2 regions of the Bacillus sp. C-3-6 genome follow, and region 2 is predicted to be linked to the other one. Evidence: a T-box and tRNA genes for the amino acid it is inferred to sense, from the RefSeq annotation. Region 2 holds a T-box; the other holds one or more tRNA genes.
What was found. A T-box is a leader RNA that pairs with one kind of tRNA and senses whether it is charged. The one in region 2 lies ahead of ACW0JX_RS21725 (valine--tRNA ligase), so its partner is inferred to be a tRNA-Val.
Positions count from the first base shown of each region.

Region 1: it encodes a tRNA-Val, which carries the amino acid that the T-box ahead of ACW0JX_RS21725 (valine--tRNA ligase) is inferred to sense. The anticodon was not compared.

Region 1 covers NZ_CM137247.1:1,264,424-1,270,557, reverse strand. Annotated here, with positions in the region: gene ACW0JX_RS06530 (class I SAM-dependent methyltransferase) at 1-693, shown strand, start outside; gene ACW0JX_RS06525 (hypothetical protein) at 861-1,082, shown strand; gene ACW0JX_RS06520 (hypothetical protein) at 1,672-2,139, shown strand; tRNA gene ACW0JX_RS06515 (tRNA-Val) at 2,415-2,487, shown strand; gene ACW0JX_RS06510 (ABC transporter permease) at 2,782-4,023, opposite strand; gene ACW0JX_RS06505 (ABC transporter ATP-binding protein) at 4,016-4,915, opposite strand; gene ACW0JX_RS06500 (SDR family oxidoreductase) at 4,948-5,082, opposite strand; gene ACW0JX_RS06495 (DUF4878 domain-containing protein) at 5,793-6,134, opposite strand, start outside.
Region 2 covers NZ_CM137247.1:4,232,498-4,238,631, reverse strand. Annotated here, with positions in the region: gene hemL (glutamate-1-semialdehyde 2,1-aminomutase) at 1-1,091, shown strand, start outside; gene spoVID (stage VI sporulation protein D) at 1,172-2,182, shown strand; gene ysxE (spore coat protein YsxE) at 2,249-3,274, shown strand; T-box leader at 3,492-3,723, shown strand; gene ACW0JX_RS21725 (valine--tRNA ligase) at 3,761-6,134, shown strand, end outside.

The sequences.
Region 1 (6,134 bases), 2.3 Mb from region 2:
CCTAATGAATATATTGATTACTTGCTTTCAGCTAACCAACTGAAAGGGAATCGGATTGTGGCTGATATTGGTTCAGGTACGGGGATATTTAGCCACCAGCTGCTTGAAAGTGGTTTACATGTTATTGGAGTTGAACCAAATGATGATATGAGGAAGATCGCTGAGCAATCGTTAAAACTATATTCTCGTTTTCAATCCATAAAAGCAACTGCTGAACATACCACTTTAAAAGAAAATAGTGTAGATTTAGTAACTGTTGCCCAAGCATTTCATTGGTTTAATAAAGAGGCTTTCAAAATCGAATGCCAACGAATTTTAAAACAAAAAGCAAATGTTGCTCTTGTTTGGAATAGTAGAGATTTAACTAGTCCACTTATTAAAGAGAACGCAGAAATTTGCCAGAAAACCTGTCCAAACTTTAAAGGATTTAGCGGTGGAATAGATGAAACTCCAGAAGTATTTAATAGCTTTTTTAAGGATGGAAAGTATGAGTTTAAAGAATATCAAAATGATTTACTTTTTGATTATGAAGGGTTTTTGGGAAGGAATTTATCAGCTTCTTATGCTCCGAAAGAAAATGACGAACAGTATAAAAATTTTATTTTTCTCCTATCAGAGCTATTCGAAAAACACAGTAAAAATGGAAAAATTATTCTCCCGAATTTAACGCGAAGTTATCTAGGCAATGTATAAACAGCCTGATACAAAGAGACTTTGATCGAAATTAAAACAAGCCTAGCCCCTTCCCACATGTACAACGGGGTTAGGCTTGTTTTGTATTTTACCACATCAAATTCAAATGACTTTCGTACAATAAAGTAGAATCTATTAGAAAACACCTTAAAATGAGGAGGAACTCAATGGCGCGTTGTACGTATTGTAAAACGAAATGGAAAGTAAAAGACGTATGGTCGATACTCTTGGCATTTGAAAAAGATTGTCCGTATTGTTTTGGGAGGCAATATCTATCAAAGAAAACAGTGAACGCTATGCCAGAACTTATAAGCTTACCTTTACACTTCTTGTTCCCTTTTCTTGTTGATTTGAGTGATGAAGGTCCTTTGGATTGGTATCGGAAATAATATAACCTCTACATCCAAAGACTACTTTCTACTAAATTCGCTTCTCATCATTATCCCTTCATACATTACTCTCATAATCGCTTATACTTTCCCTCTTGAAGATCCCGTAGCTCAGCAGAAAGGGCGTCCCCTGGACAAGGTTTATCAATTATGACTTTAATAAACGATGATATATGTATAAGCATTAGGTTCCAATCAAATATTAATTGAAACTCAACACTGCTTGTATTCTGTAATTCAGAATACAAGCAGTGTTTTTTATTATGCACTTTTGCATACAGTATGATTTTCTCTTGTAAATAGATAATAATGGTATATAATAAAATCAATGTTTTACCAATAAAAGGTAATAAAAAGTAGTGGGATAAGCAATTAACCAAAACGTATTAACAGATTTGTTCTATGTAAATCATGATACATATATGGAATCAAAACTATGAAATTTTATGTAGAGATTAGATTACTACAAGATGAAAGATTCATAGCGAATGCACTCGAGGAAAAAAGTGTTCGATTAGATTAACGTTATAAAACTACTTAATGTGATATCTATGGAACGAATTGAAAATATACTTAGGGGGAATTTTAAGTGAAAGCATTTGGTAAAGTATTATTAACAGGAGCTTTAGCTTTAGGCGGTTTAACAGCTATGAACATTGATACACCGAAGGCAAATGCTGACGGAGCAAGCGAGTTCTGTCGTTATATTTGTGGTCCTAGCGAAACGTTGAATGGTGTTACAGTTCAAGTACACGCTACAGAATATAGCTTCGGTCAAAACGTAATTGCAAGAATTACAAATGAACGAGCTGAAGATATTCATTACAATGTCAGCATCGAGAAAAAATATGGCGATAACTGGGGAGAATATGATACTTTCTTCCATTGGCAAAATCAATGGGTTCCAGCTGGAAGTAATGATGAAATTTCTACTTTCACAGGATATGGCGAAAACATTTCAGACAATGGAACATATCGCTATAAAGTTGAAGTTTTAAGTGCTGACGGTTCTGTAGATACAATTTACACAGCAGGAATGACAGTTACAGGACGATAGCTCATGAACGAGCTCTATTATTTATGCTTGTATTTTTGATAATATCATTGATAATTGCGGTGATATTATTATTATTATTGAAATAAGCTCTTCGGGGCTTATTTTTTATATACAAATTGGAATAGTAATATTCAGAAAATTACATCTTTACACTATTGAATTTTGTTGCTATTATAGGAATACATCAAATGTTACAATATTCAATAAATTATACAAATCCTCCGATTACACGAATGAAATGAAAACACATTGCTGGTCGTAATATTTATAGTTGGGATCCCGTAGCTCAGCAGGGAGAGCGCCACCTTGACAGGGTGGAGGTCGCTGGTTCGAGGCCAGTCGGGATCATAGGAAAAACCCCTTGATATTCAAGGGGTTTTCTTTATGTAGCAAATAAATGATTATTATTAAAACTAAATTCCCCCCCTACTTCTTGTCTTCATTTTGGAGAAAGACATAAATTATATCAATCATCGCTCTGCGTTGTTCGCCAGAACTCGATTCTTTACTCTCTTTTGGGATCTTTTTAAAGTTCTCTTTGAAAAATAGCTTAATACAATAATTTATATATAAAAATTATCGTAACAACAAAAAACTACATAGATTAACTATGTAGTCTTTTTAAATATGAATAAACCAATCCTATTTTTGCCCTAACTTGATTGCCTTTTTGATATTACTAAATGCACCTTTACCATATATTAATACGCCACCGCGGTAAACACGACTCGTTAAACCAATCATTATACATATTGTTGCGATTAGAATCCCTAATGCTAGCGCAATCTCCCATACTGGGATATTAAGGAATCCAATTCGTACAAGCATAACTATAGGAGTAAAGAAAGGTACATAACTAGTAATGGTAACAACCATGCTACTTGGATTTGACATTCCATAAATTGCGATATACAAAGCAGCAAGTAACATAAACATCAGCGGCATAACAGCTTGAGAAGATTCCTCTATACGCGTAATGATAGAGCCAAATAGACAAGATAATGAGCCATATAATAAGAATCCTAATGTGAAGAATAGAATCCCATAAAACACTAGAGTTGGAGCAACAGAATTTAAATCAATACTATTTAAAATATCATTTTTCGAATCATTAATTGCTGTTTTATATCCAACAGTTGCGACCAAGCCCCAAATTATGATTTGCGTAATACCAGCCGATAATGTCGAGAATAGCTTCGCATATAAATGTTTGGTAGGCGAAATACTTGAAACAACTAACTCCATAACACGAGAAGATTTCTCTGTTGCAACATCTGTCGCTAATTGTGCAGCATACATTAATATCATTACATAATTTAGCATGATAAAGACATTAATTAAAATCCCTACACCCTCAGTATGTTCTCCATCTTTAACCTTATCTGAAACCGTTTTGGTATGAATTTCTACTGGCGTTGTTAACACCTTTAATTCATCTTGCGATAGATTCAATTGCTGGGCGAAGTTAGAAGATTGTATTTGAGATAAAATCGTTTGAACCTTGCTAACATCTTGCTGATTTACATCCGTCTCAGTTATATACGTAGCCTTTAATTGTTTATTATTCAATTCCTCTACAACGATTGCATATGTATAATCACCATTTTTAACACCTGATTCTGCTTTTTGTTTATCCGTGCTACGTTTAACTTGTATCTTACTATCGACATTTTTAAACACTTGATGAATGGTTGAATATAATTCTTCTTTTTCTGTAACAACAACAACTTGATCGTCCTCGTTACCTGCAAACAAGTTATAAATCTTGTCAAAATTCATCAATCCTATAATTAACATAGAAACTATTATTGTAATAGCAAAATATGATTTTGATTTCACTTTAGATTTATAGTTTTGTAAAAAAATTGTCCAGAAACTACTCATTTTGTGCACCTACTTTCGCAATAAAGATATCATTTAATGTAGGCTCTTCTACTGCAAACTTTTTAACATACCCTAATTTTGTTATCTCTTTAAATAAAACATGTGACACTTCTTCATATGAAATTTTAAGAGTAACTGCATTTTTACGTTTCTTCATACTTTCTACACCTTTTATTTCTTTCAAATGGTCAAAGTCATGATCGCCAACGATTACAACGTTCTTTTTACCAAAATCACTTTTAATTTTGGCAATGTCACCCTGAACAACAGGTACACCTTTGTGCATAATACAAATGTGTTGGCATAACTCTTCCACATGTTCCATACGATGTGAACTAAAAAGAATTGACGACCCTTGTTTTTGCATATCAAGAACAGCGTCTTTTAACATTTCAACATTTACTGGGTCTAAACCACTAAATGGTTCATCTAAAATTAAGAGTTCAGGCTTATGTATAATCGCTGTTATCAGCTGGATTTTTTGCTGATTCCCTTTAGAAAGTTCTCCTACCTTTTTGTTCAGATGCTCAGTAATATTAAAACGCTCCAGCCAATAGTGAAGTTCTTTTTCTGCATCTTTACTTTTCATGTTCTTTAGTTTTGCAAAAAAGTTAACTTGTTCTTTGACAGTCATTTTCGCATAAAGACCACGTTCTTCTGGTAAATACCCAATTTTATCTGTAACACCATAATTTATAGGTTTACCATTCCATGAAATGGTCCCACTTGATTTCGATAAAAGTCCAAGTATCATTCGAAATGTAGTCGTTTTACCTGCTCCATTCCCGCCCAAGAATCCAAATATTTCACCTTTTGGTATCTCGATATTCAAATTATTCACTGCAACATGCTCGTCAAATTTCTTTGTTAAATCTTTAATTAGTAAACTCATTATCCACACCCTTAATTCCCAAGATGATTTATTTATACAATTGTATATCCATAGTCAACCACAATATTTTGCCCTCTAATGGCATCGCTTTTATCAGACATTAAAAATAAAATGACATCTGTTACATCTGAAATTTCAACAAATTTTCTATATGGAATTTTTTTCAATAACTTATTTCCTTCAAAGGACTTCAAATAACTTTCGTTATTATTGTTTATGCTATAGGACAGTGAATTGTATACCACTGTAATGATTAATTTTTTATCTTTCAAAAATTAATTATTACCAACAAATGTTATATTTCGCATTATAAGGTTAGCATAAGATTTAAAATATTTAATATGCAATTTTACATATTTTAAAACTCTCAATTATTTACATAGCGTTGACCATCTTTATTTAAAGCGGCCCCCCACATTCACAAAATTCACTTAAAACAAGAATTTGTTTATCCATACTTTTTCTTTAATTTTTCATGGAAGAACTGAAATTAATTAGTACCCCTGTTAAACACCTAAATCTGATACTTAAACTAACTAATCTTCCTCTAATAAATTGTTGTCTTATTTAACTTCACAATTAATAGTATTCAGCAGACATAGTCACAACATCTTCGCACACCTCCTCATTAAAACTGAAGGAAAACTAATTAAAATCTGGTCCAGAAATTTTACCTTTCTACGCTATAGGATCCGCATAAGAAAACATAGAATACAGTACCTCCTCTGTTACAACTAGCTTGATGTATTAAATCAAAGAATCATAATATAAAATTTATAGAATTAATACCGTGAGTTCAAACCTCTCCAGGTTCATAAAAAAGAGACACCATATCAACCTTTTACGTGATATGGTGTCTCTTTTTTATCTCATTCAATTACTTCCCACCAAACATCTTCTCCAAAGACTTCGCATTGGCAAACAATACTTCTTTCAAGTTATCGTCAGCAACGATTTTATAGTCGCCATCTTTGTCTTTCTTTAAGTTCAATGTAACTTCGCGAGTTGCCATTGCTGCATCTTTATCCGTTAAGTTTTTGATGATAGTTGAGGTCATTGTTTTTTCGATTGCTTTTTCAGATTGTTCTTTGTCTTCACTAAATGCGCTAGCGAAGGCCATTGGCATAACTTCTCCCACTGCTTTTGTTACAGCAACGGATAGATCAGCAGATGTAATTTTTACTTTCACTTCTGCTTTGTCATCCTTTTTCGATACTTC
Region 2 (6,134 bases):
TTCATGGTCATGCAAATGATCGTGTTGTAGAAGCGTTAAAATCTGTTGCTGAAAGAGGTACAAGCTTCGGTGCACCAACAGAAATTGAAAATAAATTAGCAAAACTTGTTATTGAGCGCGTGCCATCAATTGAGATTGTGCGTATGGTTAACTCTGGAACGGAAGCAACAATGAGTGCACTACGTTTAGCTCGTGGTTATACAGGTCGTAATAAAATCTTGAAATTTATTGGTTGTTACCACGGTCATGGTGATTCGCTATTAATTAAAGCTGGTTCTGGTGTGGCGACTTTAGGTTTACCAGATAGTCCTGGTGTACCAGAAGGTGTAGCGAAAAATACGATTACAGTAGCTTATAACGATTTAGAAAGCGTAAAATACGCGTTTGAACAATTCGGTGATGATATTGCTTGTGTAATTGTAGAACCAGTAGCAGGAAATATGGGGGTTGTTCCTCCGCAGCCTGGATTTTTAGAAGGTCTTCGTGAAGTAACAGAACAAAACGGTGCATTGCTTATTTTTGATGAAGTAATGACAGGGTTCCGAGTAGCTTATAATTGTGGCCAAGGTTATTATGGCGTAACACCTGATTTAACATGCTTAGGTAAAGTAATCGGTGGTGGTTTACCAGTAGGAGCATACGGTGGTAAAGCAGAAATTATGCGCCAAGTTGCACCAAGCGGACCGATTTACCAAGCAGGTACTTTATCAGGTAATCCACTTGCAATGGCAGCAGGTTATGAAACGTTAGTACAGTTAACGCCAGAATCATATGTAGAATTTGAGCGTAAAGCTGAAATGTTAGAAGCAGGATTACGTAAAGCAGCTGAAAAACATGGCATTCCACATCATATTAACCGTGCAGGTTCTATGATTGGTATTTTCTTTACAGATGAGCCCGTTATTAATTACGATGCAGCAAAATCTTCAAACTTAGAATTCTTTGCGGCTTACTATCGTGAAATGGTAGAACAAGGTGTATTCTTACCGCCATCTCAATTCGAAGGTTTATTCTTATCGACAGCACATAGTGACGCAGATATTGAGGCGACGATTGCAGCAGCTGAAATTGCAATGTCAAAATTAAAATAATGTATTAGAGAAAAATCGCTCTCCATAAGGGGAGCGATTTTTTTTATTCATAAAGTAAGCTTTCCCTACATAAATCTGTAATGACATATAGTTTGGGAGGGGGAAAAGAAGTGGCTGCAGATCATTCGTTACGATTTTCATTAAAAGAATCTGTTTGGTTCCAAAAGGGACAGGAAGTCGATGAACTTTTGTCAATTTCGTTAGATCCAGACGTTGAGATAGAAGAGCTTGATCATGAAGTAATCGTGAGAGGGCAATTAGATTTAACGGGAGAGTATGTTGCACGAAAAGATGATTCGGCGTATTCATTAAGAGAACTATCGCCAGCAAAGTCAATTGATTATGTAGAAACAAGGGAAGATGGGGTTAATGAACTTGTTCATTCCTTTCCGCTTGAAATATCAATTCCGAGAAATCGAGTGAAAGTAATTGAAGAGCTATATGTATCAATTGAGGAATTTGATTATGAATTAAAGGAAAATGGTTGCTTACAATTATTAGCGGATATATCTATTACCGGTTTGTGTGATGAAGAGAGAAACGAGGATGAAGCTGAAGAGGAAGAAACGGTGTATGCCGAGTTAGAAGAAGATTCAGCGCAAGAGGATGAAAATAGACCGGCGCCGCATGTAGAAGAACCAGCATATAAGGAATCAGATGAGTGGGAAGATTACGCATTTGAACCGTTCCAATTAGAGGAAAGAAAAGAGCAGGAATTAGAAGAAGAGAAGATAGAGGAACATGAATTTGTGGAGCGTGAAGAGGAGCAAGAAACAACGCCGCAATTTGAATTGTTTGGGCGAAAAGATTTCAAGAAAGAAAAAGCGAAAAAGCAGGAAGAACAAGAAGAAGAGTACTCACAGCGAGATGAAAATGCGCTTTATTTAACAAAACTATTTACGAAAGAACCGGAAGAAGAATTTACAAAGTTAAGAATGTATTTTGTGCAAGAAGGGGATACAATTGAATCTATTGCAGAACGTTATGAAACGTCTGTGCAAAATGTGTGCCGTGTCAATCAAACAGAAGATATATTTTTAAATACGGGGCAAATTATTTATATTCCGGTTTCAAGGGTAAAGGCGAAATAAGGAAGTGAGTGTTTTCACTCGCTTCTTTTCTTAGAGGCTATGTTTTGAATAGAAAGGGTTATTCGTATGGATATTGAATTACGAAATCACTATGAACCTATCGTGAGGCAATATAGATTGGATACGCAGCATATGGAAGAGCACGGAAGCGTAATGAAAATTTATACGAATCAAGGTCCATATGCACTCAAGAAAATAGAAGGCAGAAAGTTAGAGCGGAATAATTTTCTGCATCATATTCAATATTTGAAGGAGAAAGGTTTTTCAAATTATGTACCTATATACCACGCGACGGATGGAAATTATATTTTAAGTGACGGGACGTATAATTATTATTTAATGCCTTGGTTAGAACGTGCAGAAGGAAACGGCGAGGATAATGATCAATACCATAAAATGTTTCAGACACTTGGAACGTTGCATCAAAAAACTGTGAAGGAAGAAACATATACGGAAGAAGATTTAGAAAAACATTATACAACTATATTCGATCGGTGGGAAAATGATGGTGAGATGTTAGAAGAGTTTCTCGTAGAATCTGAATCAAAATGGTATATGTCCCCGTTTGAATTACAATATTGTACGTACTATCATCATGTAATGAGAGCGCGTGAATTTGCAACGAAGCAATTAAATGAGTGGAACGATGCGATGAAAGAAAAAGAGAAAACACGTATTACTTTTGTGCATGGTAACGTGTCACTTAATCATTTTTTATTTGACTATGAGCGAAATGGCTATTTTATTAGTTTGGAAAAATCGAAGTTTGCAACGCCTGTGCAAGATATAGTAGGTTTTTATTCACGGTCTTTAAACACATATCCAATCGCAAGAAGTGATCGGTTTGAATGGTTTCAAATGTATCAAAAAAATTTCCCTTTTACGAAAGAAGAGCAACTACTTATGTTTGCGTATATGACGTATCCATCGCAATTTATTCGGCAAATCCAGTCTTATAAGAAAAGAAGAGATAATCGCAACGAGGAAAATGAACTGCGCGGAGTAAAGAGTTTGCAACAATCGCATTGGCTCGTTAGCAATATAGAATATTTCCTGTCACAATTACAAGCTGCCCAGCAAGGGAACGGGTAAAGTAAAACTTTAATCAGCGGGTGGCTCCAACCTAACTTCTTTGCTTCAGCTGAATTTTGAGGTGGGGTCTTATTGCCCGCAAATAGCGGGATAAAGAAGATAAGTAGAGAATGCTACTTATCTTCTTTATATTCACCCGAAAAGTCATAGTTTTAAATTTATCTTGACGAATAAGGTTTCGTTTTTTACACTATTGTATATAATAATTAACAATCATATAAATGCCTTGAAGGGGAAGAGTATAACATGAAACGTCTTCAGAGAGGAGAATCAGTAGCTGGGAGATTCTCTAGATAGTTATGTTAGAAGGTAGCCCTGGAGCATCTTTTCTGAACAGAATAGTTCTCATTAGGAAAAGACGGATTTGTCCGTTATCAAATTAAGAGTATAAGCAAATTATGAATTTGTTTGTAAATAAAGGTGGTACCGCGATGTCCCTCGTCCTTTTTGGATGAGGGACATTTTTTATTTTAAGGAGGGAAAATAATGTCAAACACGGAAAAGAATTTACCAACTAAATATGATCATATGTCCGTTGAAGAAGGCCTTTATCAATGGTGGCTTGAAGGCAAATATTTTGAAGCAACAGGAGACGAGAAGAAACAACCGTATACAATTGTAATTCCACCTCCGAACGTAACTGGTAAGTTACACTTAGGTCATGCTTGGGATACAACTCTTCAAGATATTTTAACTCGTACGAAGCGTATGCAAGGTTACGATGTGCTATGGCTTCCAGGAATGGACCATGCTGGTATCGCAACACAAGCGAAAGTAGAAGGAAAACTTCGTGAAGAAGGTATTTCACGTTACGATCTTGGCCGTGAGAAATTCCTTGAAAAAGCTTGGGAGTGGAAAGAAGAGTATGCTTCTCACATTCGTCAACAATGGGGGAAAGTTGGTTTAGGACTAGACTATTCTCGCGAACGTTTCACATTAGACGAAGGTTTATCTGATGCGGTTAATAAAGTATTCGTTCAATTATACGAAAAAGGCTTAATTTACCGCGGTGAATATATTATCAACTGGGATCCAGCAACACGCACAGCTCTTTCTGATATTGAAGTAATTCATAAAGAAGTTCAAGGTGCATTCTACCATATGAACTATCCGTTAACAAACGGTTCAGGTCACATTCGCCTTGCTACTACTCGTCCAGAAACGATGCTTGGTGATACAGCGGTAGCAGTTCATCCAGAAGATGATCGTTACAAACATTTAATCGGAAAAACAGTTACACTTCCAATCGTAGGCCGTGAGATTCCGATTATTGCTGATGAGTACGTAGAAAAAGACTTCGGAACAGGCGTTGTAAAAATTACACCAGCTCATGACCCGAACGACTTTGAAGTAGGTAACCGTCATGACTTACCACGCATCTTAGTAATGAACGAAGATGGATCGATGAACGAAAAAGCTGGTAAATATAACGGTATGGATCGTTTCGAATGCCGTAAAGAATTAGTGAAAGACTTACAAGAAGCTGGCGTATTAGTAGAAATCGAGCCACATATGCATTCAGTAGGTCATAGTGAGCGTAGCGGTGCAGTTGTTGAGCCTTACTTATCAACACAATGGTTCGTAAAAATGGCTCCACTTGCTGAAAAAGCAGTAGCGCTTCAACAAAAAGAAGAAGAAAAAGTAACGTTCGTACCAGAGCGTTTTGAAAACACATATTTACGATGGATGGAAAATATTCATGACTGGTGTATTTCTCGTCAATTATGGTGGGGACACCGTATTCCAGCTTGGTACCATAAAGAAACTGGTGAAGTATACGTAGGTACAGAAGCACCAGCAGATATTGAAAACTGGAATCAAGATAACGACGTACTTGATACATGGTTCAGTTCAGCGCTATGGCCATTCTCAACACTTGGTTGGCCAAATGAAGATTCAGCAGACTTCAAACGTTACTATTCAACAGATGCACTAGTAACGGGTTATGACATCATCTTCTTCTGGGTATCTCGTATGATTTTCCAAGGTTTAGAGTTTACAGGCGAGCGTCCATTTAAAGATGTATTAATTCACGGTTTAGTTCGTGATGAGCAAGGTCGTAAGATGAGTAAATCTCTTGGTAACGGTATTGACCCAATGGATGTTATCGAGAAGTACGGTGCAGATGCAATGCGCTATTTCTTATCAACAGGAAGTGCACCAGGTCAAGATTTACGTTTCAGCATGGAAAAAGTAGAATCTACTTGGAACTTCATTAATAAAATTTGGAACGCATCACGTTTCGTATTAATGAACATGGATGATATGAAGTATGAAGAAATCGATTTAACTGGTGAAAAATCAGTTGCAGATAAGTGGATCCTAACTCGCTTAAACGAAACAATCGAGAGTGTAACACGTAACATGGATAAATATGAGTTCGGTGAAGCTGGTCGTTCATTATACAACTTCATTTGGGATGATTTCTGTGACTGGTACATTGAAATGGCGAAACTTCCACTATACGGTGAAGATGAAGCAGCTAAGAAAACGACTCGTTCTATTTTAGCTTACGTATTAGATCAAACAATGCGTCTATTACACCCATTCATGCCATTCGTAACAGAGAAAATTTGGCAACATTTACCGCATGAAGGCGAATCTATTACAGTAGCTGCGTGGCCAACAGTTCGCGAAGATTTACAAGATACGGAAGCTGCGGCAGAAATGCACCTTCTAGTTGATATCATTCGCTCTGTTCGTAACATTCGTGCAGAAGTAAATACGCCAATGAGCAAAAAAGTTCAAATGCAAATTAAAGCAAAAGATGAGGCTGTACTTGCTCAACTTACGAAAAATAGCTCTTACATTGAGCGTTTCTGTAACCCAAGCGAATTAACAATTCAAACGGACTTACAAG